One region of the Nonomuraea sp. KM88 genome, then DNA from elsewhere that is predicted to be linked to it. Evidence: predicted binding sites of a transcription regulator. Region 1 holds the regulator's gene; the other holds the start of a gene.
What was found. The regulator HspR, encoded in region 1, represses chaperone genes until heat shock. The targets are predictions, from matches to a motif close to ANTTGAGTCNNNNNGACTCAANT.
Positions count from the first base shown of each region.

Region 1 (15,103 bases):
GGGCGGCTCGGTAGTCTCGCGGTGTGGCGCATGTGACCCGTGAGCACCTTGATCGTCTGCTTGAGCAGGCTCTATTGGCCGACGACCACGATTCCCTGGCCAGTCGGCTCTACGACGTCGCGCTCGACTATTCCTCGGGCGACGTCTCCCGGGCTTCCATCCTGGTCCTCGCCGCCGAGGAGTGGCGGGCGGCGGGCCAGCCGGCGCGCGCGATGGAGTGTTTCCAGCGCGCGGTCGAGGACGGTGGCGAGGCGGGTTTCGACCCGCGTGCCGGCATCGCCGACACGCTCTTCGAGCTCGACAGGCCCGACGAGGCGAGGGAGGTCATCGAGACGATACGCGCCGAGGGCGACGTCTCCACGGCGACCGCCCACACGATCGCCGAGACGCTCGTCGCCTACGGAGACCTCCGGGGTGGGCTCGAATGGGCCACCCAGGCGGTCCTCGACTGCGACGAGAACGACCCCGAGCAGGTGGCGCTGCTGCGCACCCGCTACCGCATCAGGGTCGATCTCGGGCTCCCGGAGGACGAGCTCGACGAGATGGTCTCCTGACCCGATCGCCTCGCGCGACGTCGCGGCCCGTCCCAGGGCGGGGCCGCCGGTGGCCGGAGTTCGCTGCGGCATGCCCGCAGAACAGCGCCGCAGAACAGGGCCCGCAGAACGGCGGCAGGATGCGAAGGGGCCGCGGCCGGACGGCTGCGGCCCCTTCGGTTATGGAGATCCGGGCGCGGCAGGCACGTTCCGCGCCCGGACGAGATGGACGGCGGACTGCGTGCTCACCGCAGGCCGAGGCCGTCGGTGACCCCCGTGACGCCCGGCACCGCCGACCGGCCGCCGGTCAGCATCGAGGTGCCCTCGACGCTCTCCACCGCCTTCGGCAGCAGCACGCCGATGACGTCCTCGCCGACCTCGCGGACGGGCTTGTCCAGGTCCTTCGGCGACGGGATGCGGGAGCCCGCGATGCGGCTGCTGTGGGCGGCCTGGCCGAGCGACATCTCCGCCGGCAGCTTGGCGAGCAGCGGCGTCTCGGGCAGGGACGGCAGGGAGGGCAGCGCCGGCACGCTCGACAGGGTCGACACGTCCTTCATGCCGGCCCGGCCCGGCACCGTGGGGAACACCACGGGCGAGGCGGAGGTCAGCATCGGCATGCCCCAGGTCGCCGCGACCCCGCCGATGTCGGCGCCGCCCAGCGCCGACTTTCCGGCGGCCAGGCCCGTCAGGCCCAGCTGCCTGGCCAGCCGCCCGGTCGCCATGGCCAGCTTGCCCGACTCCTCGGCGACCATCCGGCTGCCGCCAGTGCCGCCGTCGTTGATGTCCACCCTCGACTGCTCGTGGCAGAAGGACAGGGCCGAGTCCGGCGACAACACGACCGGCTTGGTGTTCGAGCAGGAGTCAGCCGTCGAGGGGGTCGCGGCCCACCACGTGACACCAGCGGTCACCGCCGCCACCGCGAGGATGCTTCGGACTTTCTGGGATGACACTGCACGTCCCCCTGATCGATTTCGCTGATCTGACGAACGCTGAACGTAGCCAGCCGGCCGGCCGGGGGAGCGCGGCTTGTCCGAAGTGTGGGGCGAACCTTACCCAGCTCCATGCCGCATGACCGCGGCATGACACGCCGGAGCCCGCGGAGCTCGCGGAGCCCGGAAACCGTTCGGGTCTCCGGGCTCCCGGCCAGGCCTCAGCCGCGCTGGATGAGCAGCTCGTCGTCGCCGAGCTCCACCATGACCTTGTCGCCGTCGGCGATCTCGCCCGACAACACCGCCTTGGCCAGCTTGTCGCCGATGGCCGACTGGACCAGGCGGCGCAGCGGGCGGGCGCCGTACATCGGGTCGTAGCCCGTCAGCGCCAGCCACTCGCGGGCCGCCGGCGTGACCTCCAGCGTCAGCCTGCGGTCGGCCAGGCGCTGCGCCAGGCGGTCGACCTGCAGGTCGACGATGCGTGCCAGCTCCTCGGAGCCGAGCGCGTCGAAGAGGATCACGTCGTCGAGCCGGTTGAGGAACTCCGGCTTGAACGAGTTGCGCACCGCCCCCATGACGGCCTCGCGCTTGGCGCCGTTCTCCAGCTTGGGATCGACGAGGAACTGCGAGCCGATGTTGGAGGTGAGGATCAGGATCGTGTTGCGGAAGTCGACCGTGCGGCCCTGGCCGTCGGTCAGCCGCCCGTCGTCGAGCACCTGCAGCAGGATGTCGAACACCTCGGGGTGGGCCTTCTCCACCTCGTCGAGCAGCACCACGGTGTACGGGCGCCGCCTGACGGCCTCGGTGAGCTGGCCGCCCTCCTCGTAGCCGACGTAGCCGGGGGGCGCGCCGACGAGCCTGGCCACGCTGTGCTTCTCGGAGTATTCGCTCATGTCGATGCGGGTCATCGCCCGCTCGTCGTCAAACAGGAACTCCGCCAGCGCCTTGGCCAGCTCGGTCTTGCCCACACCGGTCGGCCCGAGGAACACGAACGAGCCCGTCGGCCTGTCGGGGTCGGCGATGCCGGCCCGGCTGCGGCGTACGGCGTCGGAAACGGCCTGTACGGCCTGCTGCTGGCCGATGAGCCGCCTGCCCAGCTCCTCCTCCATGCGCAGCAGCTTGGCCGTCTCCGCCTCCAGGAGCCGCCCCGCGGGAATGCCGGTCCACGACGAGATCACCTCGGCGATGTCGTCGGCCCCGACCTCCTCCTTGACCATGGTGTTGTCGGGCTGCGCCGCCTCGGACGCGGACTTCAGCACCTGCTCCAGCCGCGGCACCTCGGCGTACATGAGCCGGGACGCGGCCTCGAAGTCGCCGTCGCGCTGGGCCCGCTCGGCGGCGCTCCTGGCCTCGTCGAGCTGCTTCTTCAGCTCGCCGACCTTGTTGAGCCCGGCCTTCTCGTGCTCCCAGCGGCCGACGAGGGCGTTGAGCTCCTCCTGGCGGTCGGCCAGCTCCTGGCGCAGGCGTTCGAGCCGCTGGACGGAGGCCTCGTCGGTCTCCTTGGACAGCGCCAGCTCCTCCATCTTCATCCGGTCGACGTTGCGCTGGAGCTGGTCGATCTCCACGGGACGGGAGTCGATCTCCATGCGCAGCCGCGAGGCGGCCTCGTCGACCAGGTCGATGGCCTTGTCGGGGAGGAAGCGGTTGGTGATGTAGCGGTCGGACAGCGCGGCGGCGGCCACCAGCGCGCTGTCGGCGATCTGCACCTGGTGGTGGGCTTCGTAGCGGCCCTTGAGCCCGCGCAGGATCGCGATCGTGTCCTCGACCGTGGGCTCGCCCACGTAGACCTGCTGGAAGCGGCGCTCCAGCGCGGGGTCCTTCTCGATGCGCTCGCGGTATTCGTCGAGCGTGGTAGCGCCGATCATGCGCAGCTCGCCGCGGGCCAGCATGGGCTTGAGCATGTTGCCGGCGTCCATCGCGCCCTCGGCGGCCCCCGCGCCGACGACGGTGTGCAGCTCGTCGATGAACGTCACGATCTGCCCGTCGCTCTCCTTGATCTCGGAGAGCACGGCCTTGAGCCGCTCCTCGAACTCGCCGCGGTATTTCGCGCCCGCCACCATCGCGCCCAGGTCGAGCGAGATCAGCCGCTTGTTGCGCAACGATTCGGGCACGTCGCCGGCCACGATGCGCTGGGCCAGCCCTTCGACGACGGCGGTCTTGCCGACGCCCGGCTCGCCGATGAGCACCGGGTTGTTCTTGGTGCGGCGGCTGAGCACCTGGATGACGCGGCGGATCTCGGAGTCGCGGCCGATGACCGGGTCGAGCTTGCCGCCCCTCGCGTGCTCGGTCAGGTCGACGCCGTACTTCTCCAGCGCCTGGTAGGTGTCCTCAGGGGTCTCGCTGGTGACGCGGGCGTGGCCGCGTACTTTCTCGAAGGCGTCGAGCAGCGCCTGCGGCGTCGCGCCCTGAGCCTTCAGCAGGTCGGCCACGGGTCCGCCGTCGGCGGCCAGGCCCACCAGCAGGTGCTCGGTCGAGACGTAGAGGTCTTCGAGCCGGTTGGCGTGCTGGGCGGCGGTGTTCATGACCGTCAGGAGGTGGCGCGAGCTCGACGGCGCCCCCACGGTCGCGCCCTGCGCCTTCGGCAGCGTTGCCAGCTGCTCCTCCGCCCGCGCCCGCAGCGCGCGCCAGTCGGCGCCGACGGCTTCGAGCAGCGGCACGGCGGTGCCGCCGGTCTGGGAGAGCAGCGTGGTCAACAGGTGAACGGGGGCGATCTCGGGGTTGCCCTCGGCGGCGGCACGCCGCATGGCACCCGAGAGCGCCTCCTGGCTCTTCTGGGTGAGCTTGTAGTCCATCTTTTCTAGGCCCCCGGTGGCAGCTCGTAGCGGATCAGCGCTCGGACCATCCGCATCTCGGCACGCAGGCGGTGAACCTCCTCCCGCAGCCGCAGCGCTTCGTTCTCGAGCTCGAGAATCCGCTTGATGCCCGCGAGGTTGATGCCATCCTCCTGGGAGAGCCGCTGCACCTCGCGGAGCTGGATGATGTCGCGTGTCGAGTAGAGGCGGCCGCGCCCCGCGGTGCGGCCGGGGCTGACCAGCCCCAGCCGGTCGTACTGGCGCAGGGTCTGGGGATGCAGCCCCGACAGTTGCGCGGCCACCGAGATCACATAAACGGGTGTGTCATCTGACAGGTCGAAATAGTTGGCGTCCATCGGCTACTCGCTTCTGGCTCGCTGAATGAGCTCAGCGCGTGGGTCCTCACTGGCGTTGGCGGTGTTGAACTCGGTGAGGAGCTCGCGCGACTTGTCGTCGAGCGTCTTCGGCACCACCACTTCGACTGTCGCGAGCATGTCGGCCTTGGTGCCGTCTTTGCGGGTGACGCCCCTGCCGCGCACGCGGAACGTGCGGCCGTTGGGCGTGCCCGGGGGGATGCGCAGCGTCACCGGCATGCCCTTGAGGACGGGCACCTTGATCTCGGCGCCCAGAGCGGCCTCCGTGAACGTCACCGGGACGGTGATCGTCAGGTTGTCGCCCGACCGGCCGAACACGGCATGCGGTTTGACGTGCGTCTGGATGTAGAGGTCGCCGGCGGGGCCGCCGTTCTCGCCCGGGGCGCCCTTGCCCTTGAGCCTGACCCGCTGGCCGTCGGCCACCCCCGCGGGGATGCGGGCCTGGATGGTGCGGGTGCTCTTGGCCCGGCCGTTGCCCTCGCACACGGGGCACGGGTCGTCCACGATCAGCCCGCGGCCCTTGCAGTCGCGGCAGGGCTCGGAGAAGGCGAAGTTGCCCAGGTTGCGGCTGGCCGCCCCGGTGCCCTCACAGGTGGGGCAGACCCTGGGGGTCGTGCCCGCCCTGGCGCCCGTGCCGGTGCACGCGGCGCAGGCGGCCGAACTCGTGAGCCTGAGCGACACCGTAGTGCCCTCGGCCGCTTCGGTGAACGTCAGCGTCACCTCGGACTCGACGTCCTGGCCGCGCCGCGGCCTGGACGTGGTCGAGGTGCGGGTGGAGCCGCCCCGGTTGAACAGCCCGCCGAACAGGTCGCCGAGCCGGTCACCCGCGCCTCCGCCGGAACCCGGCTGCGCCGTGCCGCCGAACAGGTCGCCGAAGTCGAACGGGAACCCGCCACCGCCGCCGGCCCGCTGGCCGCCCACCCCGGACCCGAACAGCGTGCGCGCCTCGTCGTACTCCTTGCGGCGCTTGCTGTCGGACAGGACGTCGTACGCCTCGGAGACCTCTTTGAACTTGGTCTCCTTGGTCGCGTCGCCCTTGTTGGTGTCGGGGTGGTATTGCCTGGCCAGCTTCCGGTAGGCCTTTTTGATCTCGTCGGCGGTGGCGGTCTTGGGCACACCAAGGACGGCGTAGTAGTCCTTCTCCAAGTAGTCCTTGGTGCTCATCTACGGCCCTTCGTCCTCGTGTCAGTTGTCGTCGTCATCGGACGCGGGGGTGGCGTCCTCGGGCTCGGCGACGGCCACCCGCGCCGGGCGTAGCACCCTGTCGCCCATCCGGTAGCCGAGCTGCAGCACCTCGACGGCGATCGGCTCGGTCACCTCGGTCGAGTAGCTGTGCATCAGCGCCTCGTGGACCGTCGGGTCGAACGGGTCGCCCTTCTGTCCGAAGGGACTGAGCCCCAGCTTGGTGAGCACCGCTTCCAGGGACTCCGCCACCTTCGCGAAGCCTCCGGTCAGCTCGCCGTGGTCGCGGGCCCTTCCGATGTCGTCGAGCACGGGAAGGAGCTCTGTCAGCGCCCCCGCGACCGCCTGCTCGCGGACCGCCACCCGGTCGCGCTCGACCCGCCTGCGGTAGTTGGTGTATTCGGCCTGCAGCCGCTGCAGGTCGGCGGTCCGCTCGGCGAGCTGGGCCGCCAGCTCGCCGTTCTGCGCCTGCGGCGCCTCGGCGGGCGCCTCCTGCTCGTCGGCCGGGGCCTCGCGCACCTGGCCCGTCTCGGGGTCGATCTTGCGGTTGTCGCGGATCACTGGCTCCTCGTGCCCGTTTTCACGCGCCGGCATCACTTGTCCTTCTTCGGCTGGTCTTCGTCGACGATCTCGGCTTCGACCACGTCGTCATCGGCCTTCTGGCCCTCCTGACCGGACGCGGCGTCCTGCGGGGCCCCCTCGCCGCCGGCCTGCTGGCCCTGGCTCTGGGCGTAGATCGCCGAACCCATCTTCTGGCTGACGGTGGCGAGCTTCTCCGCCGAGGTGCGGATGACGTCGGTGTCGGTGCCCTCCAGAGCCTTCTTCAGCTCGGCCAGGGCGTCGTTGACCTCGGTCTTGATCTCGCCGGGGACCTTGTCGTCGTTCTCGCGGAGGAACTTCTCCGTCTGGTAGGCGAGCCCGTCGGCGTTGTTGCGGACCTCGGCCTCCTCGCGGCGCTTCTTGTCCTCCTCGGCGTACGACTCGGCCTCGCGCATCATCCGCTCGATGTCGTCCTTCGGCAGCGCGGAGCCGCCGGTGATCGTCATCGTCTGCTCCTTGCCCGTGCCCAGGTCCTTGGCGGAGACGTTGACGATGCCGTTGGCGTCGATGTCGAAGGTGACCTCGATCTGCGGGATGCCGCGCGGCGCCGGGGCGATGCCGGTCAGCTCGAACGTGGCGAGCTTCTTGTTGTAGGAGGCGATCTCGCGCTCGCCCTGGTAGACCTGGATCTGCACCGACGGCTGGTTGTCCTCGGCCGTGGTGAAGACCTCGGAGCGCTTGGTCGGGATCGTCGTGTTGCGCTCGATGATCTTGGTGAAGATGCCGCCCTTGGTCTCGATGCCCAGCGACAGCGGGGTCACGTCGAGCAGCAGGACGTCCTTGACCTCGCCCTTGAGCACGCCGGCCTGCAGGGCGGCGCCGATGGCGACGACCTCGTCGGGGTTGACGCCCTTGTTGGGCTCCTTGCCGCCGGTCAGCTCCTTGACGAGCTCGGAGACGGCGGGCATGCGGGTCGAGCCGCCGACGAGCACCACGTGGGCGATGTCGGCCACCTTGATGCCGGCGTCCTTGATGACCTGGTTGAACGGGCCCTTGGTCCGCTCGAGCAGGTCGGCCGTCAGCCGCTGGAACTCGGCGCGCGTCAGCTTCTCGTCGAGGTGCAGCGGACCCTCGGCCGAGGCCGTGATGTAGGGCAGGTTGATGTTGGTCTCGGACTGGCTGGACAGCTCGATCTTGGCCTTCTCCGCCGCCTCGCGCAGGCGCTGCAGGGCCATCTTGTCCTTGGCCAGGTCGACGCCGTGGGCGTTCTGGAAGCGCTTGACGAGCTCGTCGACGACGCGCTGGTCCCAGTCGTCGCCACCGAGGTGGTTGTCGCCGGAGGTGGCCTTGACCTCGACGAAGCCGTGGCCGTCCTCCTGGCCGACGTCGAGCAGGGACACGTCGAAGGTGCCGCCGCCGAGGTCGAAGACCAGGATGGTCTGGTCCTGCTCCTTGTCGAGCCCGTAGGCGAGGGCCGCGGCGGTCGGCTCGTTGATGATGCGGAGCACGTTGAGGCCCGCGACCGTGCCGGCCTCCTTGGTGGCCTGGCGCTGGGCGTCGTTGAAGTAGGCGGGGACGGTGACCACCGCGTCGGTGATCTTCTCGCCCAGGTAGGCCTCGGCGTCCTGCTTGAGCTTCTGCAGGACGAAGGCGCTGATCTGCTGCGGCGAGAACTTCTTGCCGTCGATCTCCTGGGACCAGGTGGTGCCCATCTCCCGCTTGACCGACCGGATCGTCCGGTCCACATTGGTGACCGCCTGGCGCTTGGCGACCTCGCCGACCAGGACCTCGCCGTTCTTCGCGAAGGCGACCACGGACGGCGTGGTCCGCGAGCCCTGCGCATTCGCGATGACGGTGGGCTCACCGCCCTCGAGGATCGAGACGACGGAGTTGGTCGTCCCAAGGTCGATACCTACCGCACGTGCCATGAGTGAGTCCTTGTGGTCAAAGTTGAGTCTGGCAGACTCAAGCTAACGGATGTGTGTCGTCTTTGGCAAACGACTTGAGCCTACTCGACTCAACCCTCATGAGCGCCGAGACATTCCCGCAACAAAGGCCACATCACGCGCAACGGGGCAGCGGGTTCTGAGGTTCCGCGCACAGCGAAACCCCCGGCGCCGCGGGGGTGCGTCGCCGGGGGGTCGCGGGGCGGGCTGCTCGCGTTACGGCTTGGCGCCGTCCACCACCTTGCGCTCGCCGAGCGGCTTCTTGAGCTTGACCGTGGTGGTCTTCTCGATCGCAATCATGATGCAGGAGACGTTCTTCGCCTTGGGGGACGTGCCCTCGTACAGGGTGACCGTGACGCGCTTGGACGTCTCCTTGACCTTGACGCGGTCCAGTACCGTGCAGGGCTCCACCCCCGACTCCCACGTCAGCTGGAGCTCCTTGCCCTTGGCGACCGGCTTGGCCTTGGCCCAGCGGGCCTTGTGCACGTTGATGGCGTCGCCCGTCGGCTTGACCTGCTTGGGGCCCTTCGGGGGCGCCTTGCTGGGCACGGTGCCGACCGGGCTGGACACGACGGGCGGCTTGTCCTGGCTGGGGGAGGAGACCCGCTCGGCAGGCTGGGCCGTGCCGCAACTCGTCGCCAGCATCAGACATCCGGCCAGAAGGGGCGCTGTCATTGTCCGCATACCCCTACCACGGATCCCGCCGGCCGCCGGTTCACCATAGTCTGGTCATGTGCTCCGTCAGGCATTGCTCGCTGTCTCCAAGAGCCGGCGCGCCGAGCGCCTCATCGCCGCGTCGCCGCTGACCAGGGATGTGGTCAGGCGCTATGTCGCCGGCGACGTCGGCGGCGCGGTCGACGAGCTGTCCCGCAGGGGGTTGCGCGTCTCCGTCGACCACCTCGGCGAGGATGTGACCGGCCGGGTCCAGGCCGAGGACACCGTGATTGCCTACCTGTCGCTGCTCCGCCTGCTGCCGGCGGGCGCCGACGTTTCGGTCAAGCTCACGGCCCTCGGGCTGCGGCTGTCGGAGGAGCTCGCCTTCGACCACGCCGCGGCCATCTGCAGGGCCGCGGCGGCCAGGAACGTCACCGTGACGCTCGACGCGGAGGAGCACGACACGATCGCCATGCTGCACGCCGTGCACGCCGCGCTGCGCAAGGAGCACCCCGACGTGGGCGTGGTGGTGCAGGCCTACCTGCCCGACTCGCTCGACCGCTGCGAGCAGCTCGGCGACGCCAGGGTGCGGCTGTGCAAGGGCGCCTACACCGCTCCCGGCGCCTACACCTCCACCGCCGACATCGACCGCTCGTTCGTACGCTGCCTGAAAGTGCTGATGGCCGGCGCCGGCTATCCCATGGTCGCCACCCACGACCCCAGGCTGGTGCGCATCGCCTCGACACTCGCCGTGCTCGACGGCCGCGACCCGGCCGGCTTCGAATACCAGATGTTGTACGGCGTGCGCCCCGACGAGCAGGCCCGCCTGGCGGCCCTCGGTTTCACGATGCGCGTCTACATCCCCTACGGCGCCGACTGGTATCCCTACCTGATGCGCCGGCTGGCCGAGCGCCCCCGCAACCTGGCCTTCTTCCTGCGCTCCCTGCTGTCGCGGGGCTAGCCCGCGATGCCGGGGACGGGCCGGTAAGCTGCATCAGCGTCTATTCCTCGAGGGGCGGAAATGATCGCGATTCTGGGCACGGGCAAGATGGGCGAGGCGCTGCTGTCCGGGCTGCTGCGCGCCGGCTTCATGCCCGGCGACATCATGGCCACCACGCGCAGGGCCGAGCGGGCGCAGGCGCTGCGCGAGACCTACGGCGTGCGCACCGTCACCAACTCCGAGGCGGCCAAGGCGGCCGACACGCTGGTCCTCGCCGTCAAGCCCCAGGACATGGCCACGCTGCTGGCCGAGATCGCCCCCTACGTGCCCGCCGACCGCCTGGTGATCACCGCCGCGGCCGGCATCACGACGTCGTTCGTGGAGCAGCGGCTCGGCGTCGAGGTGCCCGTGGTCAGGGTGATGTCCAACACGCCCATCAAGTTCGACGAGGCGATGAGCGTGATCTCGGCGGGCGCGCACGCGGGCGAGGAGCATCTGAAGCTCACCGAGGCGCTGCTCAGCCCCGTCGGCAAGGTGCTGCGCATCCCCGAGTCGCAGCAGGACGCCGCCACCGCGCTCTCCGGCAGCGGCCCCGCCTACTTCTTCTACCTCGTCGAGGCCATGGTCGACGCGGGCATCCTGCTCGGCATGCCGCGGGCGGCCGCGCTCGACATGGTCACCCAGTCCATCGTCGGCGCCGCCGTGATGTTGCGTGACTCGGGCGAGCACCCGGTGATCCTGCGCGAGGCCGTCACCTCTCCTGGCGGCACCACGATCGCGGCCATCGCCGAGCTCGAGCGCCACAGCGTGCGGGCCGCGTTCCTGGCCGCCATCGAGGCGGCCCGCGACCGCGGCCGCGAGCTCGCCTCCGGCTGACCGCTCAGGCGTCGCGCCGCCGCAGCAACACGGCGCCGACGATCATGGTCACGGCGATCCAGGCGAGATAGACGCCGAAGCCGCTCCACGGGCCGAGCGAGGCGTTGCGGACTAGCGAGACGGCCACCTGCATGCCCGCGTTGGTGGTGAAATGGTCGGCCACCGTCCGGCTCACCTCGCCCGGCAGCATGCCGGCGATCTGGGGCAGCACCAGCATCAGCGCGATGGCCGAGACGATCGCGCCGGGCGTGTGGCGTACGAGCGTGCCCAGCGCCAGCCCGAACAGGCCGCACGCGGTGAGGTAGAGGCCGCAGCCCACCACCGCCCGCACGGCCTCCGCCATGTCGAGCGAGGGCGGCTGGGTGATGGCGACGCCCACGGCGAGCGAGGCGGCCGACGCGAGCGTGCACACGACCAGGGAGGTGACCGTGAACACCACGATCTTGCCGGTCAGCAGGCTCATCCGCCTGGGCACGGCCATCAGCGACGTGCGGATACCGCCCGTACGGTATTCGCTGGAGATCACCAGCACGCCCAGCGTGGCGATGGACAGCGACGCGAACATGATGCCGGTCAGGCTCAGCATGACGGTCTGGGCGCCGGGGATGGCGTCCTCGGTCGAGCCCCTGGCGGCGGAGGCGATGAGCGTGCCGATGCCCAGCATCAGCCCTGCGGTGACGGCCAGCGTCCACATCGTGGAGCGGACCGAGCGGATCTTGGTCCATTCGGACCTGAGGATGTCGATCATGAGGTGAACTCCAGGCTGTCCTTGGTCAGCTCCATGTACGCCGCTTCCAGCGAGGGCTGCACGAACGTCAGCTCCGCCAGCGGGATCCCGGCCCGCGCGGTGAGCGTGCCGATCTCGACCGGGCTCATCGCGGTAACCTGCAGGTGGTCGTGGTGGAGCTCGCCCACCTTGATCAGCTCGGCGACCTCGGCCAGCCGGGGCGAGCGCACCCGTACGTAGCCCTGCGAGCTGCGCCCGATGAACTCCTCCACGCTCGTGTCGGCGATCAGCATGCCCTTGCCGATCACGATCAGATGGTCGGCGGTCTGCGCCATCTCGCTCATCAGGTGGCTGGAGACGAACACCGCGCGGCCCTCGGCCGCCAGCTCGCGCATGAACGTGCGGATCCACAGGATGCCGTCGGGGTCGAGCCCGTTGACGGGCTCGTCGAACAGCAGGATCTCCGGGTCGCCGAGCAGCGCGGCGGCGATGCCCAGGCGCTGCGACATGCCCAGCGAGAACCCGCCGATCCGGCGCCCCGCCACCTCGCGCAGGCCCACGGCCTCCAGCACCTCGTCCACCCGGCCGTTCTGGATGCCGTTGCTCTGCGCGATGGCCAGCAGGTGGTTGCGGGCGCTGCGCCCGCCGTGCACGGCCTTGGCGTCCAGCAGCGCGCCCACCTTGCGCAGCGGGTGTCGCAGCTCGGCGTACGGCAGCCCGTCCACGAGCGCCGTGCCGCCCGACGGCCGGTCGAGCCCCAAGATCATCCGCATGGTCGTGGACTTCCCCGCGCCGTTGGGGCCGAGGAAACCGGTCACCCGGCCGGGCTCGACGTCGAACGACAGGTCCGACACGGCGACGGTCTTGCCGTAGCGCTTGCTCAGGTTCGTTGCCCGTATCGCGGTCATGATTCCAGCGTGCCGTCGCGCGAGGTCGTGTGCCTCCTGCGCGGGAACCGCTTCCCGCGCGGGGGTCTGGGAGCCTGGTCCTACTCTCCCGGGTGGACGAGCGCCGCCTCGTAGGCGACGATCACCGCCTGCGCCCGGTCCCTGACGCCGATCTTGGCGAACAGGTTCGTCACGTGGTTCTTGACGGTCGAGGGGGAGACGGACAGGGCCGCGGCGATCTCGGCGTTCGACCGGCCGCGGGCGATCAGCACGAGGATCTCCCGCTCGCGCTCCGTCAGACCGGCCACCCCGGCGGGCACCGGGCGCCGGGAGCCCGCGTCCAGGGCTCCTGCGGCCCGTACGAACGTGCCGATCAGCCTGGTGAGCAGGCGCGGAGCGACGGCGGACTCGCCCCGGTGCACCACGCGCACGCCCTCGATCAGCTCCTCGGGGGAGACGTCCTTGGGCAGGAAGCCGCCCGCGCCCGCCCTGAGGGCCGCGACCACGTTCTCGTCCAGGTCGAACGTGCTCAGCGCGAGCACCCGGACCTCCGGCAGCTCCGACGTGATCAGCTCGGTCGCGCGAACCCCGTCGAGGCCCGGCATGTGCAGGTCCATCAGCACCACGTCGGGGCGCAGCCGCCGGCTCAGGTCCACCGCCCGCTCGCCGTCGCTGGCCTCGCCGACGACACACATGTCCGGCTGGGCGTTGAGCATCAGCTTGAAGCCCACGCGCACCAGCGCATGGTCGTCGGCCAGCAGCACTTCGATCACGGTGTCTCCAGGGGGATGCGGGCGTGTACGCGGAAACCTCCTTGCGGGGCGCGGGGCCCTGTGGAGAGCTGGCCGCCGCACAGCGCCACCCGCTCGGCCATGCCTCCGAGCCCGAACCCCGGCGACCCGGTCACCTTCGTGCTGCCGTCGTCGACCACCTCGACCTCCACGGCGTCCGGTTCGTACGCGAGCCGCACGCTCGCCCGCGCGCCGGGTGCGTGCTTGCGCGTGTTGGTCAGCGCCTCCTGCACGATCCGGTACACCGCGTGGTCCACGACGGCGGGCAGCGCGACGGGCTCCCCCTTGACGGTCAGGTGCGCGGGCAACCCCGCCGACCTGGCCTCCTTGATCAGCGTGGGCAGCCGCTCGGCCCCCACCCCCGTGGCGGCGTCCGGCCCTTCCTGGCCGTCGGCCCTGAGCACGTCGAGCAGGCGGCGCATCTCGGACATCGCCTGGCGGGCGGTCTGCTCGGCGCTTTCCAGGGCGTCCCTGGTGACCTCCTGCTCGGCTGGGAGCGTGGCCCTGGCGCCGCCGACCAGGGCGTTGATCACGGTGATGTGGTGGGCGACCACGTCGTGCAGCTCCCTGGCGATGCGCCGCCGCTCGGCGCGGACCGCGGCGTCGGCGGCGTCGCGCCTGCCGCGTTCGTTCAGCTCGGTCCTGAGCCGGACGAGCTGCCCAACCCCGACGGGCACGCCGATGTTGAACAGGGCCGCGACCCAGCCACCGTTGACCTGGTCCAGCTCCAGCACTGTCGCGTAGGCGACGAACGCCGCCGCGGAGGCGATCGCGGTCGTGCGGCCGGCGGTGTAGCGGCCCAGGCTGTAGTAGGCGATGAGCGCGGGGACGTTGCTGGACGGCGCGACGTCCGCCGTCACGCCGACCGCGTTGATCGCGGTGACCAGCGCGGTGACCAGGACCGGCCGGTGGCGCCGCATGAGCAGGAGCATGACGGCGACCAGGTACGGCAGCGCGGTCAGGGCGAGCGCGGTCCTCTCCATGACGAGCATGACGGGGATCCCGATGATCCCGGGGGAGCCGAGCACGATCACCAGCGTCCTGTCGAAGACCTTGGGACGCCGGAAGAAGTGGATGAGCCTGAGTAAGGACCGTGCTGGGCGCACGCTAAGACACTAAGTCACGAATCGGTGCGGTCGCGGGGAGATGTCCACCGGATGAACCCGGGCTACAACGAGGTGTCTGCGCTGCGGTAACGTCGGCGGGACAGGGCGATCGCGGAGGGGTGGCATGAGCCGGTCGACACAGGTGATCTGGGACGACGCTCTCACCTCCTACGATTTCGGCCCCGGCCATCCGCTCGCCCCCGTGCGGGTCGAGCTGACCATGGCGCTCGCCCGCGAGCTCGGCGTCCTCGACAAGGTCGAGGTGGCCGGATGCGTGCCCGCCACCGACGACGAGCTGGCCATGGTCCACGAGCGCGACTACATCGAGGCCGTCAGGCGCGTGTCCGCCGACGGCCGGCCCGACCTCGGCGCCGGGCTCGGCACCACCGACAACCCCGCGTTCAAGGGCGTGCACGACGCCTCCGCGCTGATCGCCGGCGCCTCGCTGGCCGCCGCCCGCGCGGTCTGGGAGGGCTCGGCCGAGCACGCCGTCAACATCGCGGGCGGGCTGCATCACGCGATGCCCGCCACGGCCAGCGGGTTCTGCGTCTACAACGATCCCGCGCTGGCGATCGCGTGGCTGCTGCGCCAGGGTGCGGGCCGCATCGCGTACGTCGACGTGGACGTGCACCACGGCGACGGCGTGCAGGCGGCGTTCTACGACGACCCGAGGGTCCTGACGATCAGCCTGCACGAGAGCCCGCGCACGTTGTTCCCCGGCACCGGGTTCCCTCATGAGACGGGCGCCGACGGCACCGCCGTCAACGTGGCGCTCCCCGCCGGCTGCGGCGACCCCGGCTGGCTGCGGGCCTTCGACGCGGTCGTG
Region 1 covers NZ_JBQQCC010000018.1:167,150-182,252, reverse strand. Annotated here, with positions in the region: gene ACTWPV_RS39700 (tetratricopeptide repeat protein) at 24-554, shown strand; gene ACTWPV_RS39695 (hypothetical protein) at 779-1,441, opposite strand; gene clpB (ATP-dependent chaperone ClpB) at 1,684-4,254, opposite strand; gene ACTWPV_RS39685 (heat shock protein transcriptional repressor HspR) at 4,260-4,610, opposite strand; gene dnaJ (molecular chaperone DnaJ) at 4,614-5,792, opposite strand; gene grpE (nucleotide exchange factor GrpE) at 5,814-6,404, opposite strand; gene dnaK (molecular chaperone DnaK) at 6,404-8,278, opposite strand; gene ACTWPV_RS39665 (hypothetical protein) at 8,513-8,971, opposite strand; gene ACTWPV_RS39660 (proline dehydrogenase family protein) at 9,030-9,911, shown strand; gene proC (pyrroline-5-carboxylate reductase) at 9,972-10,766, shown strand; gene ACTWPV_RS39650 (ABC transporter permease subunit) at 10,771-11,514, opposite strand; gene ACTWPV_RS39645 (ABC transporter ATP-binding protein) at 11,511-12,401, opposite strand; gene ACTWPV_RS39640 (response regulator) at 12,482-13,153, opposite strand; gene ACTWPV_RS39635 (sensor histidine kinase) at 13,150-14,277, opposite strand; gene ACTWPV_RS39630 (acetoin utilization protein AcuC) at 14,402-15,103, shown strand, end outside.

Region 2 (15,103 bases), on a different contig from region 1:
CGACGCCTCCACGTAGAGCACGTCGCCGCCGGCGCCGGTGACCGCCAGGCCGGTGGCCACACCCGGCACCGAGGTGCGCTGGCGGGACTCGGGCAGTGACGACTCCGGCACGAACCTCGGCCGCCCGATGTAGCCGACCAGGTCGTCCTCTCCGACCGTGACGGGCAACTCGTCCTTGGCGGTCACCTTGCGCAGGATCCTCGCGACCGACCGCTCCAGGGAGCGCACGCCGGCCTCGCGGGTGTATTCGGCGGCCAGCCTGCGCAGCGCCGCCTCCTCGACCGTGACCTCCTCGGCGGTCAGCCCGGCCAGCTCCAGCTGCCTGGGCAGCAGGTGGTCGCGGGCGATCGCGACCTTCTCGTCCTCGGTGTAGCCGTCGAGCGTGACGACCTCCATCCGGTCCAGCAGCGGCCCGGGGATGGCCTCCAGGACGTTGGCCGTGGCCAGGAACAGCACGTCGGACAGGTCGAGCTCGACTTCGAGGTAGTGGTCGCGGAACGTGTGGTTCTGGGCCGGGTCGAGCACCTCGAGCAGGGCGGCCGTGGGGTCGCCGCGGTAGTCGGCGCCGACCTTGTCGACCTCGTCGAGCAGGACGACGGGGTTCATCGAGCCGGCCTCGCGGATCGCGCGGACGATGCGGCCGGGCAGCGCGCCGACGTAGGTGCGCCGGTGGCCGCGGATCTCCGCCTCGTCACGCACGCCGCCGAGCGCGACGCGGACGAACTTGCGCCCCATCGCCCGGGCCACGGACTCGCCCAGCGAGGTCTTGCCGACTCCGGGAGGGCCGGCCAGCGCGAGCACGGCGCCGCTGCGGCGGCCGCCCACCACGCCGAGACCTTTGTCCTGGCGGCGCTTGCGCACGGCCAGGTGCTCGATGATGCGGTCCTTCACGTCGGACAGGCCCGTGTGGTCGGCGTCGAGCACGGCCCGTGCGCCTGCGATGTCGTAGGTGTCCTCGGTGCGGTCGTTCCACGGGATGTCGAGGATCGTGTCGAGCCACGTGCGGATCCAGCCGGTCTCCGGGGACTGGTCGGGCGTCCGCTCCAGCTTGTCGACCTCCTTGACCGCGGCCTCGCGCACCTTCTCCGGCAGGTCGGCCGCCTCGACGCGGGCGCGGTAGTCCTCCTCCTCGGTCTCGGAGTCGCCGTTGAGCTCCTTCAGCTCCTTCCGCACCGCGTCGAGCTGCTGGCGCAGCAGGAACTCGCGCTGCTGCTTCTCCATGCCCTCCTGGACGTCCTTGCGGATCGTCTCGGCGACGTCGAGCTCGGCGAGGTGCTCGCGCGACCACTCGACCAGCTTGGCCAGCCGGTCGGCGGGATCTGCGGCCTCGAGCAGCTCGACCTTCTGCGCCCTGCTCAGCCAGGGGGTGTAGCCGGAGCTGTCGGCCAGCACCGAGGGGTCGTCGATCTGGTTGACCTGGTCGACCACCTGCCAGGCCCCGCGCTTCTGCAGGATCGTCGTGGCCAGCGCTTTGTACTCCCTGGCCAGCTCCTGGGCGCGCTCGCCGGCGGCGACGGCGTCGATCGTGTCGGCCTCGACCCACAACGCGGCGCCGGGGCCTGTCGTGCCGGTGCCCACGCGGACGCGGTCGACGCCGCGCACCACGGCTGCGGGCTCGCCGCCCGGAAGCCTCCCGACCTGCTCGACCACCGCGCGCACGCCGATGGCGCCGTAACGGCCGTCGATGCGGGGAACGAGGAGGACCCGCGGCTTGTTGCCACCAGATGCACGGGCCGCGTCTATGGCAGCGCGCACGTCGGAGTCGGACAGGTCCAGCGGAACCACCATGCCCGGCAGGACGACCTCGTCGTCGAGCGGCAGGACCGGAAGGATCAAGCTCTCACTCATGCGAACTCCAAAGGGTTGAGTACATCCGACTCAATTCATCGGAGCCTCGGATTGTTCCCTTCCTTGCCGATGTTCGCTCACGGCGATCGTAAGCATGTAATCGGATACCTGAGGGCGACAGCGGGATCAACCCCTGGTGTGACGCGGCCGACGACGGCCCGACCGTAAGCTTGACCAGGTGATCTCCGTCCGACGCGCCCGCGACCTCGCCCGCCGGCGTCCCGGCCGTTCCCGCGCGGCCTCCGGCGAGGCAGCCGACCGCACGACCGGCGCCGGACCAGCGACGGAACCCGCGACGATGCCCGCGACGGAGCCTTCGACATTCGCGACGGAACCCACGACAGAGCCCGTGGCAGGGCCCGTGGCAGGGCCCGTGGCAGGGCCCGTGGCAGGGCCCGACGGAGCCCTTGGCGCCCTGCCCGCTACGGGTCCGCATGCCGCGCCCGGCGACGAGCACGTCAGGGGTGACTCGCCACGGTGGAGCGACGGGCCGGCGAGCGATGTGGCGCTGAGGCTGGTGCGGCCCTTCGCGCGGGCCCTGTGGCAGGGTGACGCCGACCCGCCACCGTCCCCCCGCCGCCTGGTCTTCACCGTGCCGCGCTGGCTGGCGGTGCTCGTGCCGCTGAGGACGGTCAACCTCCTCCAGCTGGCCGAGCTGGCGCTGGCCTTCGCCCTGTTCGGGGTGACCCAGTCCATGGTGAACGACTGGAGTCTCCGGGCCCGGCTGCCGGTCGGCGAGCAGCTCACCTACCTCACCGCTCTGACGGTCGCGTTGCCCGTGGCGCTGCGCGACCGTTGGCCGCTGGCCGCGTGGCGGGTCGCCTTCGTGTCGATGCCCCTCGTCCTCTGGGTGGCCAAGACGGCCGGGCCGCCCGGAGCCCTGCCCTACGCGCCCCCCGTGATCGTGGCCTACCTGCTGGTCCTCTACTCCGTGGCCGTGCGCTGCGACCGGCAGATCACCTGGGTCGTCTGGATCCTCACGGTCCTCACCGCCTGGATCGCCGACCCCAACTCGATGCCGCTCGTATCGGTCGTCACGGCCGTCGCGGTGCTGTTCGGCTACAACGTACGAGTCAGGCGCTCGGCCACGGCCAAGCTCGTGGTCGAGGAGCTCCGCTCCCAGGTCGCCGAGAGCGCCAAGGCCGTGCTGGCCGAGCGCACCCGCATCGCCCGCGAGCTGCACGACGTGGTCGCCCACCACATGTCGGTGATCGCGATCCAGGCGGAGGCGGTGCCGCTCAAGGCGGCCGGCGACCCGGTGCAGCTGGAGGCGGGCCTGGCCGAGATCCGCGGGTTGTCGCTGGAGGCGATCGCGGAGCTGCGCCAGGTCCTCGGCGTGCTACGCGACCAGGACGGCCGCACCGACACCGCGCCCCAGCCGGGGCTCGACCGGATCGACGAGCTGTTCTCCAACGCCCGCGCCGCCGGGCTGGCCGTGCTCGTCAAGCGGTCGGGCCCGCTCGACGGGCTCCCGCCCGCCGTTGAGCTGTCGGCGTACCGGATCGTGCAGGAGTCGCTGAGCAATGTGATGCGGCACGCGCCGGGAGCGCCCGTCGCGGTGGACATCACCCGCGACGGGAACGAGTTGCGGTTGTGCGTGGCCAACGGTCCGGGCAGCGGCCCCGGCGGCGCCGCGGGCACCGGCGGCTCCGGCGCCCCTGCTGATGTCCCTGCTGATGTCCCTGCCGACGTCCCGCACGAGGCTTTCCGCAACGGGGCACGTCGGGCGGGCGGCGAGACCGCTCGCGGGCCAGGCCAGGACACGGCGCGCGGGGCGGGGCAAGGGCTCGTGGGGATGCGGGAACGGGCGGCGTTGCTCGGGGGCTCGCTCGACGCCGGGCCCGTGTCCGGTGGAGGCTTCGAGGTACGCGCAGTGCTGCCGATCGTGACGAGGGAGAACGCTTGATCCGGGTTCTGATCGCCGACGACCAGGGGATGGTGCGCACGGGGTTCACCGTGTTCCTGAGCGGCCAGCCGGACATCGAGGTCGCCGGCGAGGCGGCCGACGGGCGGGAGGCCGTGGATCGGGCCGCCGAGCTCGATCCCGACGTGGTGCTCATGGACGTGCGCATGCCGGTCATGAACGGTCTCGAGGCCACCAGGGAGATCCTCGCCCGCCAGGAGTCGACGAAGGTGCTCATCCTGACGACGTTCGACCTCGACGACTACGTCTACGAAGCGTTGCGGGCGGGAGCCAGCGGGTTCCTGCTCAAGGACGCCTCGGCCGCGCAGCTCGCGGAGGCGGTGCGGGTGGTGGCGGGTGGGGAGGCGCTCATCGCCCCGTCGATCACCAAGCGGCTCATCCACGAGTTCGCCCGGCTCGGCGGTCCACGGCCGGTGCCGGGCGGGCGGCGGCTCGACGAGCTGACCGAGCGGGAGACGGAGGTGCTCGCCCTGGTCGCCCAGGCACTGTCCAACCAGGAGATCGCCGCCAAGCTGTTCGTGGCCGAGCAGACGGTCAAGACGCATGTGGGGCGGGTGCTGATGAAGCTCGGGCTGCGCGACCGGGCCCAGGCGATCGTCTTCGCCTACGAGACGGGTCTGGTCCGCCCCGGCGAATGAGACGCTCACGGCGGCGACCACCGGGTAAGCAGCGGGTGTGGGCGTTTCGTTGGGGGCGGGTTCGCCGTAGAGTCGGCTGATGGACCCGGTTGCGCTCTTCCAGCAGGTGGCGGCGAGCGTTCCCGCCTATCGCGCCTTTCTGGCGGAGAACTCCATCGATCCCGGGAAGATCCGTACGTCTCAGGACTTCGCGCGGCTGCCGATGACGACCAAGGAGACCTACACGCGTCGCCATCCCCTCCCTGACCTGTGCAGGGGCGGCGTGATCGGGGACATCGTGGCGGTGTCGTCCGGTTCCACCGGCGAGCCGTCGTTCTGGCCGAGGTCGGCGGCCGACGAGCAGGTGATCGCCGCCCGCTTCGAGGAGGTCTTCAGAGACTCGTTCGCCGCCCATGAACGCCGCACCCTGGCCGTCGTCTGCTTCGCCCTCGGCACCTGGGTGGGCGGCCTGTTCACGGTCGAGTGCTGCCGCCAGCTGGCCGCGCGCGGCTACCCGATCACCGTGGTCGCCCCAGGGACCGACCGGAGGGAGATCCTGCGCGTGCTGCCGGAGCTCGCCCCCCACTTCGACCAGGTCGTGCTGCTCGGCTACCCGCCGTTCCTCAAGAACGTCATCGACACCGAGGACCTTCCGTGGCACCGCTGGAACGTCAGGCTGGTCACGGCGGGCGAGGTGTTCAGCGAGGAGTGGCGCGCGCTGGTCGCCGGTCGGGCGGGGATCGAGGACCCGGTACGCGGCATCGCCTCCCTCTACGGCACCGCGGACGCGGGCGTGCTGGGCAACGAGACCCCGCTGTCGGTCGAGATCCGCCGGTTCCTGTCCGCCCGTCCCGACGCCGCCAGGGAGCTCTTCCGCGAGTCGCGGCTGCCGACCCTCGTCCAGTACGACCCCGAGGTGCGGTTCTTCGAGGAGCACCAGGGCACGCTGCTGTTCTCGGGCGACAACGGGGTCCCGCTGATCCGCTACCACATCGCCGACGAGGGCGGGCTGGTCGCGTACGACGAGATGCTGGCCTTCGTCCGCCGGCACGGCTTCGAGCCGGCCGCGCGCGGCCCCGAGCGCCCTTTCGTGTACGTGTTCGGCCGCAGCCACTTCACCGTCTCCTACTACGGCGCCAACGTCTTCCCTGAGAACATCGCGATCGGCCTGGAGCAGCCCGCGATCAGCGGCCGGGTGACGGGCAAGTTCGTGCTGGAGGTGAGCGAGGACGCCGACCGCGACCGGCATCTCACGGTGACGGTGGAGCTGATGCCGGACGAGAAGCCATCGGAGGAGATCGCCCGGGCGGCGGGCGAGTCGATCCTGGCGCAGCTGCTCCGGCTGAACAGCGAGTTCGCCCACTACGTGCCCGCCGCGCGGCAGCCGCCGTTCATCCGCCTTCGCGAGTCGGGCGATCCGGAGTATTTCCCGCCGGGCGCCAAGCACCGCTACACCCGCTAGGCGGTCAGGGCGGCGGCGATGCGGTCTTCCGCCCACGGCACCATGAGGAAGCCGCGCTTGACGGTCAGCACCTGCACGCCGGCCGTCCAGGAGTGGATGCCGGGGATCGAGGCCAGCGTGCGGGAGGTGAAGCGGTGGATGTCGGCGGTGGTCGGGACGATCACCTCGCACACGAGCGAGGCCTGCCCCAGCATGGAGGCGATCATCCGCACGCCGCGCTCGCCCGACAGCCGTTCGGCCACGCTGTCCTGCAGGCTGGGCTCGACCGACAGCCAGAAGAGGATCTCGGCCTCGTAGCCGAGCGCGGCGGCCGGAATGAACGTGGTCACCATGGCGCAGCCGCATTCCAGCAGGCTCTCCAGCCGCCGCCTGGCGGTGCTCTCGCTGATGCCCAGACGCCGCCCGACCGACTGGAAGCTGGCCCGCCCGTCCTCCCGCATCGCGGCCAGCACCTCGCGGTCGACGTCGTCGAGGTGGCAGCGTCCGCACGTCCGGGCGCGCGGCGGCACCGCGAACGACGCCGCCTGCTCCCCCAGCACGGGGACGCTCCAGTCGTAGCTGACCTTGTACGTGTGCAGCACCAGGTCGGCGCTGCTCTGCTGGGCGCCGGGGATGGCGTGCACGAATTCGACCAGCATCGAGTAGAGGTCGCGGTCCTTGGGCGCGACCAGCTCGAAGACGATGTCGTAGCCACCGGTGACGATGGTGACGTAGCGGACGTCGGGGTTGGCCGCGAGCAGCCCGGCGACCCGCAGCTGGCTGCCGGGCGCGCAGGTGAGCCGTACGATGAAGGTGTTGACAGGACCGTCGCACTCCAGGTGCGGCAGCACGGCCACGCGGACCAGCCCAGCCGCGAACAGCTGCTGGGCCCGCCGCGCCACCGTGGTGGTGGAGATGCCGAGCAGCTGGGCGATGTCGGTCCAGCTGGCCCTGCCGTTCACGTGCAGCGCGGCGAGGATCTTGCGGTCGAGGTCGTCGAGATCATCCATCGGGGGCATCATCGCGCGTTCAGGGCCGTTCGCGCACCTTGCGGAGGAATCCGCGGACGGTAGCCTCCCACAGTTCGGCCTCCTCGACCTGCGGCGAGTGCCCCGATCGTTCGAAGACGCGCAGCTCGGCGTCGGGGATGAGGGCGGCGATGGTCTCGCTGCACTCGACCGGGGTGATCCAGTCGTGCCTGCCGACGGTGATCAGGGCAGGGGCGGTGATGCCGGGCAGGAGATGCTTGATGTCGTAGGCGGGCTGGTTCACGGCGAACGCGTAGTTGTGCGTCTGATAGTGGTACGGCGTGGCGGCCACCCGCTGCTCCACCTTGGCCGGATCGTAATAGTGGTCGTAGAGCGGCAGGATCTCCCGCCAGCAGTCGCGCAGGTCGTCGTCGTCGCGCACGGTGCCGGACATGATCCGGTCGAGCTTGGCCTGGTCGATGCTCACCCGGGACGAGGCGGCGGCGTTGCGGGTGGCGAGCTCCTGGTTGGCGTTGTCGGCCGAGGTGTCGCGGAGCACGACGGCGCTCACCCGGTCGGGGTGGCGGGCGGCGTACTCCATGGCGATGAAGCCGCCGTACGAACCGCCGGCGACGATCACCTGCTCGGCGCCGAGCCAGCGGCGCAGGCCCTCGACGTCGGCGACCCACTGCTCGTGGGTGAACGGGCCCGCCTGGCCGCTCGTGCCCGAGCCCCTGGCGTCGAACACGACGACGCGGTACTCGTCGGCGAGCCGCCCGAAGCTGGCCCGGGGCTCGGCGAGCGAGCCGAGGCCCGGGGCGCCGTGGTGGGCGATGATCGTCTGCTCGCCGTCGCCGAGGATCTCGACGTTGAGCGGGTTGTCGTTGATGTCGACGAACACGGGGTCCCTTTCAGATGATGACGTCGGTGAGCTCGCGCGGGTACGCCGTGAGCCGGCGCGGGCCCGTCTCGGTGACCAGGACGGTGTCGGAGATGCGGTAGCCGGCGTGGCCCGGCACGTAGACGCCGGGCTCGCTGGACAGGATCATGCCGGGGGCCAGCTCGGTCGCGTCGCCGTCGGACAGCCACGGCGGCTCGTGGAAGCCGAGCCCGATGCCGTGCCCCTGCCGGTGGCGGATGTGCTCGGCCAGCCCGGCCTCCTCGATGACCCGCAGGCAGCGGCGGTTGGCCTCCTCGCAGGAGACGCCCGGGACGAGTGCCTCGGTGCCGGTCTCCTGTGCCTCGCGGACGGTCTCGTAGTAGCGGGCCTGCTGCGTCGTCGGCTCGCCGATCACGAACGTGCGCTCGCTCTCCACGAACCGGCCGCCGACGGCGCAGCCGAGCGAGAGCATGAACGTCTCCCCCTGGCGCAGCCGGTCGCCGCCGGGCAGCCGGTGCGGCTGGGCCGAGTTGGGCCCGCCGTAGACGAGGCCGCCGGTGAGCATGGGCACGACGACGACGTCCGTGTGCCTGGCGTACATGAGGGCGCTGCCGTGGGCGATGACGTGGGAGGCCAGCTCCGTCTCCGCGGGCAGGTCGCCGCCGGCCTCGACGGCCGCCCTGACCAGCTCGACGCCGGCCTCGATCATCGCGTCGGCGATGCGGGCGGCCTCCTCGTGCAGGACGATCTCCTCCGGCAGCTTGCGCAGCCGTACGCGGCCGACCGCGTTCGAGGCCCTCCACCGGGTGTCGGGGAACGCCTCGGCCAGCGCCTGGGCCCTGGCGACGCTGGTGGATGGCGCGTACGCGGCCTGGTCGTGCGCCTTCACGTGCCCGGCCAGCACCGCGAACGGCGGCCTGACGCCGGGGAACTCCGGATAGGCGACGATCTCGGCCCGCGCCCCCTGATCCTGGGCGTACTCCCGCTCCAGGTCGGGGACGAGCAGCACGGGGTCGCCGTCGAGCGGCAGCCAGCAGGCGACCGGGCGCTCGTTCGGGAAGTGGTGGAAGCCGGTCAGGTAGGCGACGTCGAGCGGGTCGTCGAGCAGCATCGCCCCCAGCCCCTCGGCGGACATCTCGGCTCGGACCCGGCCGAGCGCGCCGGCGTAGAAGGCGTCGGGCAACTTCTGGGAGAAGGTCATGCATCGCTCCTATGGTTGCGAGCGTCGTTGTAGGCCACGGAGAGCAGGGTCGTGGACAACACCAGCAGCAGGATCGCCACCGACGGGAACAGGGTGGTCCACCAGGCGGAGGCCAGGGAGCCCGACTGCTGCGCCTTGTGCAGGATCGTGCCCCACGACCAGCTGTTCGGGTCGCCCAGGCCGAGGAAGGAGAGCCCCGCCTCGGCGAGCACGGCGCGGGAGGTGGTCAGCACGACCGACACGCCGACGACCGGGATGACGCCGGGCAGCAGGTGCTTGCGGACGATCCACCACGACGAGCCGCCGACGACCTTGGCCGCCGACACGAACGGCATGGGCACGATCGCCAGCGCCTGCGAGCGCACCACGCGGGCCACCTCAGGCCAGCTGAACAGCGCGATGACCACGACCAGCGTGCGCACGCTCGGCCCGGCCAGGGCCGCCACCAGGATCATCAGCGGCAGCATGGGCAGCGACAGGGAGAGGTCCACCAGCACGCCGAGCGGCGTGTCGAGCCGCCTGAAGTAGGCGGCGCTGACGCCGATCAGCAGCCCGATGACGATGGCCAGCACGGACGCGCTGAGGCCGACCGCCATGCTGACCCGGGTCCCCCACACCACCTGGGCGAACACGTCCTGCCCGATGTCGTCGGTGCCGAACCAGTGCGCGGCCGACGGCGGCTGCGAGGTGTCGGCGCCGTACCCCTCGGGGAAGGGCGCGAGCAGCGGCGCGAGGAGCGCGACCAGGGCCAGCAGGATGAGCAGGGCCCCGCTGCCCATGCCGAGCGGGTTGCGGCGGAAGGCGGACCAGGTCCGCTGGCGGGGGGTGAGCTCGACCGTCGTCATGAGGTACGCACCCTGGGGTCGAGGATTCCGTAGGCCACGTCCGTGATCAGGTTGGCCACCACGACGGCGGCGGCGAGCAGCACGAACGCGCCCTGAAGGACGGGGAAGTCGAGCTGGCCGACCGCCTCGTAGACGGCCCGGCCGATGCCCGGGTAGGCGTAGATCGTCTCGGTCAGCACCGCGCCGCCGACCAGGGTCCCGAGCTGGAGTCCGGCGATCGTGGTGGTCGGCAGCAGCGCGTTGCGCAGGGCGTGCTTCCACACGACCTTGCCCGGCCTGACCCCTTTCGCCTTGGCGAGCGACACGTAGTCCTCGCCGAGCGCGTCGATGAGCGTGGTGCGCATCGTCAGGACGTAGCCGCCGAGCTGGATGAGCACCAGCGACAGGCACGGCAGCACCAGGTGGTGCAGCATGCTGAGGGTGGCGGCGAAGCCGGTGGCGTCGAGGTCGACCGCCCCGCCGATGGGGAACCAGCCGAGCCAGACGCCCAGCACGTACATGAGGAGGATGCCCACGCTCGGCACGAACAGCGACTGCGCGGTGACGCCGGTGAGCTGGATCACGCGGTCCATCCAGCCCTTGGCCCGGGTGGCGGCGAGCACGCCGAGCGGGATGCCCAGCGCGATCGTCACCGCCATGGCCGAGATCGTCAGGATCAGCGTCCACGGCAGCCGTTCCATGAGCACGCTGGTCACCGGGACCGACTGGCGGAACGACATGCCCAGGTTGCCCTGGAGGAGCTGCCCCAGATAGTTGAGGTACTGAACGCCGAGCGGCTGGTCGAGGCCGAAGTCGGCGAGCAGCTTCCTGCGCAGTTCCTCGGTCATGTTCGGGTCGGCCACGGCAAGCACCGGGTCGCCGGGCAGCAGGCGCACCAGGAAGAACGTCACCGTGACCGCGAACCAGAGGGTGAGCAGGCCGCGGGCCAGCCGGATGCCGATGAACCGCATGGGATCAGCCCGCCGGCTTCGCCGCGGCGAGGGAGAGCGGGTTCAGGATGGACAGCAGCTCGCTCGGCATCGGCTTGAACCCGGTCCACTTCGTGGAGTGGGCGATGTTGAACGTCTCCACGTACAGGACGTTGTCGTAGACCTGGTCGTGGATGATCCTGGCGGCCTCCTGGATGGGCTGCTTGGCCTCCTCCTGGGTGAGCGCCCGCTGCGCCTGGTCGATCAGGTCGTCCAGCTTGGGGTCGCTGACCTGGGCGTAGTTGATGAACCCGCCCGTCTTGAAGGCCAGGCCCAGGTTGGCGGGCGGGTTGTCCATGACCGCCCACGAGCCGGCGTAGATGTCGAAGTCCCGTTTGGCGGTCTTGTCCAGGTACGTGTTGCGCTCGAGTCCCTGCAGCTTGATCGTGATCCCGGCCTTCTTCGCCGCGTCGCGGACCATGGGGGCCCAGCGGGCGATGTTCGGGTCGGCCTGGTCGTAGATCATGTTCAGGCTCAGGTTGCTCACGCCCGCCTCGGCCAGCAGTTTCTTGGACTGCTCGGGGTCGAAGACGTACTCCTTCGACGCCGGGTCGGCGTAGTCGGGCAGCGAGGGGGTCAGCACGCTGGAGTTGGAGGACTTGGCGAAGCCCTTCAGCGCGATGTTCCTGATCGCCTCGTAGTCGACGGCGTGCGCGAGCGCCCTGCGGACGCGGACGTCGTCCAGCGGCTTGCGCTTGGTGTTGTACTGCAGGTGCGCCCAGCCCAGCGACGGGATCTGCTGGAGCTTGACCTTGGGGTCGTTCTTCAGCTCGGCCGCGGTGGCGGGCGGCAGCACGTTGCCGATGAGGTCGATCTCGCCGTTGCGCAGGGCGAGCACCTCGGTGTTCACGTCGGGGAAGACCCGGAAGACGACCTCCTTGATCGCCGGCTTGCCGGGGCCGAAGTCGTCGACGCGCTCCATGACATAACGCTGGCCGCGCTCGGCCTTCGTCAGCTTGAACGGGCCCGCGCTCACCCAGTCGGAGTCGTTGGCGAACTTCTGCACGCTGGGCGCCTTCCCGAACACGTGCTTGGGCACGATCGGCAGCCAGAAGCCGACGTTGTCCAGGAACGTCCCGTCCGGACGGCTGAGGGCGAACTCGACCTCCGTCGGCGAAACGGCCTTCGCCTTGTCCAGCGCCGTGATGAGCCCGGCGACCACGCCGAACTTCTCCTTCTGCACCGCCGTCACCGAGAACACCACGTCGTCGGCGGTGACCGGCTTGCCGTCCGACCACGTCATGTCGTCGCGCAGCTTGACCGTGGCGGTCCTGCCGTCCTCGGAGTAGGACCACTCGGTCGCCAGGTACGGGACGCGCTTGCCGGCCTCGTCCATCTGGGTCAGGTGCGGGTACATCAGGCTGGTGACCCAGGAGTCCGTACGGCTGTTGCCGACCAGCGGGTTGTAGTTGACCACGTCGGCGGTGGTGCCGATGGTCAGCCGGCCGGCCTCGGCGGGCGCGCCGGACGAGCCGGTGGACTGCGACGAGCCGGGCACGCTCGGGGCGCAGGCGGCGGTCAGCGCGACGGACAGGGCGGCCAGCGCGCCAAGGACGGTGACACGTCTCATCAGATCCAGACCTCTTCCAGCACGCGCATGACGTTGCCCCCGACCACCTTGGTGATCTCCTCGTCGGAGTAACCGTGGGTGACCAGCCAGGCGATGATGTTCCAGAAGCACTCGGCGGGGTTCTCCAGGCCGTCGACGTACGGCACCTTGTCGTAGGCGATGCCGGCGTGCGCCTCGTTGAGCGACAGGTGCTCGGCGAACGTGTCGTGCAGCCCGACGTGGTCGCCGAACAGCGTGTCGGGGCCGAACGCCACGTGGTCGATGCCGACCAGGTCCACACAGTACGTGAAGTGGTCCATGACCGACTCCAGGCTGTGGCGGGGGTGGTCGGGCGACAGCGTGGTGTGCGGGGCCGCCTCGAGGCCGATCACGCCGCCGCGCTCGGCCGCGGCCTTGATGACGGAGTCGGGCTTCATGCGGTTGGTCGGCCAGACCGCGCGGGCTCCGGCGTGGGTGATGAGGATCGGCTTGGTGGAGTGGCGGATCGTGTCGAGCGAGGTCTGGTCGCCGGAGTGGGAGACGTCGATGGCGATGCCCAGCTTGTTCATGCGGCGCACGGCCTTCTCGCCGAACAGGGTCAGGCCGCCGTCGCCGCGCTCCTTCAGGCCGCTGCCCAGGGTGTTGGCCTCGCTGTAGGCGATGCCCATCTGCCGTACGCCGAAGCCGTACAGCATGTCGATCCTGTCGACCTCGTTCTCGATCATGGTGGCGGCCTCGAGGGCGAGCACGAGGCCGATGCGGCCGCTCGCGTGCGCCTCGTGCACGTCGGCCAGGCGCTCGACCTTGATGACGTAGTCCTGGTGGGCGAGGTCCGACAGGCGCATGCCGATGTCGGCGACCACGTCGTTCCACTTCCAGCCGGCCTGGCTGGTGATGCAGCAGGTGCCGTCCATGAGGTTGTCGAAGACGACGGTCATGCCGGAGCGGGCCAGGCCCGCGTACCCGGTGTGGTGGCGGGCGGTGCGGTTGTAGTCGACCGTCTGGCGGATGTCGTCGGGGAAGACCGAGGGGTGGTCGTGCAGGGAGACGACCAGGTTGTCGGTCAGCAGGCGGCGGACGCGTTCCGACTGCTCGGTGGTGAGCTCGGGCCCCTCGTACGCGGGGACCCGGCCGAGTTCGGGCGCCAGGTCGAACACGCGGTAGTCGGTGCCCGCCTCCAGGTATTCGTAGGAACGGTAGCCCTTGTAGCTCTTCGCGGCTTCCAGCACTTGGTATCCCCTCTTGTCCGATTGCCGGAAGTTTGCCAGGATCAGGCGCATAAGACAACATCGATGGTGAATTTCGGCGTCAGGGAAGAGTCATACGCCATCATTCGTCACAGCGAGGAAGGGGTGCGGTGAGCGAGTCACCGGTACTGGAGATCCGCGACCTCCACGTCACGTTCACCGCGCGCGGGCGGGAGATCCACGCGGTGCGCGGAGTGGACCTGACCATCGAGCGCGGCCAGACGCTGGCCCTGCTCGGCGAGTCGGGCTCGGGAAAGTCCGTCACCGCCAAGGCCGTCATGGGGCTGCTCGACCAGCCCGGCGTCGAGGTGCGCTCGGCGGTCGCCCGCCTCGGCGGCCGTGACCTGCTCGCCATGTCCGCCGAGGAGCGCCGCGCCCTGCGCGGCAGCGCGATGACGCTGGTCTTCCAGGACGCCCTGTCGGCGCTCAACCCGGTGCTCAGCGTCGGCGACCAGATCGGGGAGCTCTTCCGCGTCCACCGGGGCCTGTCGCGCAAGGAGGCGAGGGCACGCTCGGTCGAGCTGCTCGACCTGGTGGGCATCCCGGCGGCGGCCACGCGGATCGGCGACTACCCCCACCAGTTCTCCGGGGGCATGCGGCAGCGCATCCTCGTGGCCATGGCCGTGGCGCTCGAACCCGACCTGATCATCGCGGACGAGCCGACCACCGCGCTCGACGTGACCGTACAGGCGCAGATCCTGGAGCTCATCGACCGGCTGCGGCGCGAGCTCGGCACCGCCGTCCTGCTGATCACCCACGACCTGGGGGTGGCGGCGGAGGTGAGCGACCGGGTCGCGGTGATGTACGCGGGCCGGCTCGTGGAGAGCGGCCAGGCCGAGGAGCTGTACGACCTGCCCGCCCACCCGTACACGGCCGCCCTGCTCGCGGCCGTGCCCGACCTGGACAGGCCGGCGTCCGAGCTGCGCGCCATCCCCGGCGCGCCGCCCAGCCCCGCGACCGCATCGCCCGGGTGTTCGTTCGCGCCCCGCTGCGACCGGGCAAGCGACGTGTGCGCGAGCACGCGTCCGGCGCTCGTGCCGCTGGAGACCGGCGCCGGCCGGTACGCCGCCTGCCACCACGCGAAGGAGATGCTCGATGGCGCCCCCACCTGAACCCGCCACCACCGCCGCGCCCACCACCGCCGGGCCGGGCGAGCCGGTGCTGCGCGCCACCGGACTGCACAAGACCTACCGCGGCGGGATCCTCTCGCGGGGCGGGGCCGTACGCGCGGTCGCGGGCGTGGACCTGGAACTGCGGGCCGGGGAGACGCTGGGCATCGTCGGCGAGTCCGGCTGCGGCAAGTCCACCCTGGCCCGCATGCTCGTCGGCCTCGAACGCCCCGACCAGGGCGAGGTGACCTTCCGGGACCGGCCGTTCTTCACCCGCGGCGGCGTGCCCCGCGACATCCGCCGCCGCGTCCAGATGGTCTTCCAGGACCCGCTCACCTCGCTCAACCCCCGCATGACCGTGCTCGACATCGTGGCCGAGCCGCTGCGCGTGCACCGGCTGTGCGCGGACGCCCGCGCCCTGCGGGACCGGGTGGGGGAGCTGCTCTCGCTGGTGGGCCTGCCGCCCGAGCGGATGAACCGCTACCCGCACGAGTTCTCCGGCGGCC
Region 2 covers NZ_JBQQCC010000003.1:38,933-54,035, forward strand. Annotated here, with positions in the region: gene lon (endopeptidase La) at 1-1,848, opposite strand, end outside; gene ACTWPV_RS09870 (sensor histidine kinase) at 2,234-3,754, shown strand; gene ACTWPV_RS09875 (response regulator) at 3,751-4,410, shown strand; gene ACTWPV_RS09880 (phenylacetate--CoA ligase family protein) at 4,490-5,851, shown strand; gene ACTWPV_RS09885 (Lrp/AsnC family transcriptional regulator) at 5,848-6,840, opposite strand; gene ACTWPV_RS09890 (alpha/beta fold hydrolase) at 6,860-7,699, opposite strand; gene ACTWPV_RS09895 (M24 family metallopeptidase) at 7,710-8,879, opposite strand; gene ACTWPV_RS09900 (ABC transporter permease) at 8,876-9,724, opposite strand; gene ACTWPV_RS09905 (ABC transporter permease) at 9,721-10,674, opposite strand; gene ACTWPV_RS09910 (ABC transporter substrate-binding protein) at 10,679-12,262, opposite strand; gene ACTWPV_RS09915 (dipeptidase) at 12,262-13,470, opposite strand; gene ACTWPV_RS09920 (ABC transporter ATP-binding protein) at 13,599-14,600, shown strand; gene ACTWPV_RS09925 (ABC transporter ATP-binding protein) at 14,584-15,103, shown strand, end outside.
Region 2: a site for HspR is predicted at 1,862-1,884, ahead of lon (endopeptidase La). Genes of this name have one in related genera too.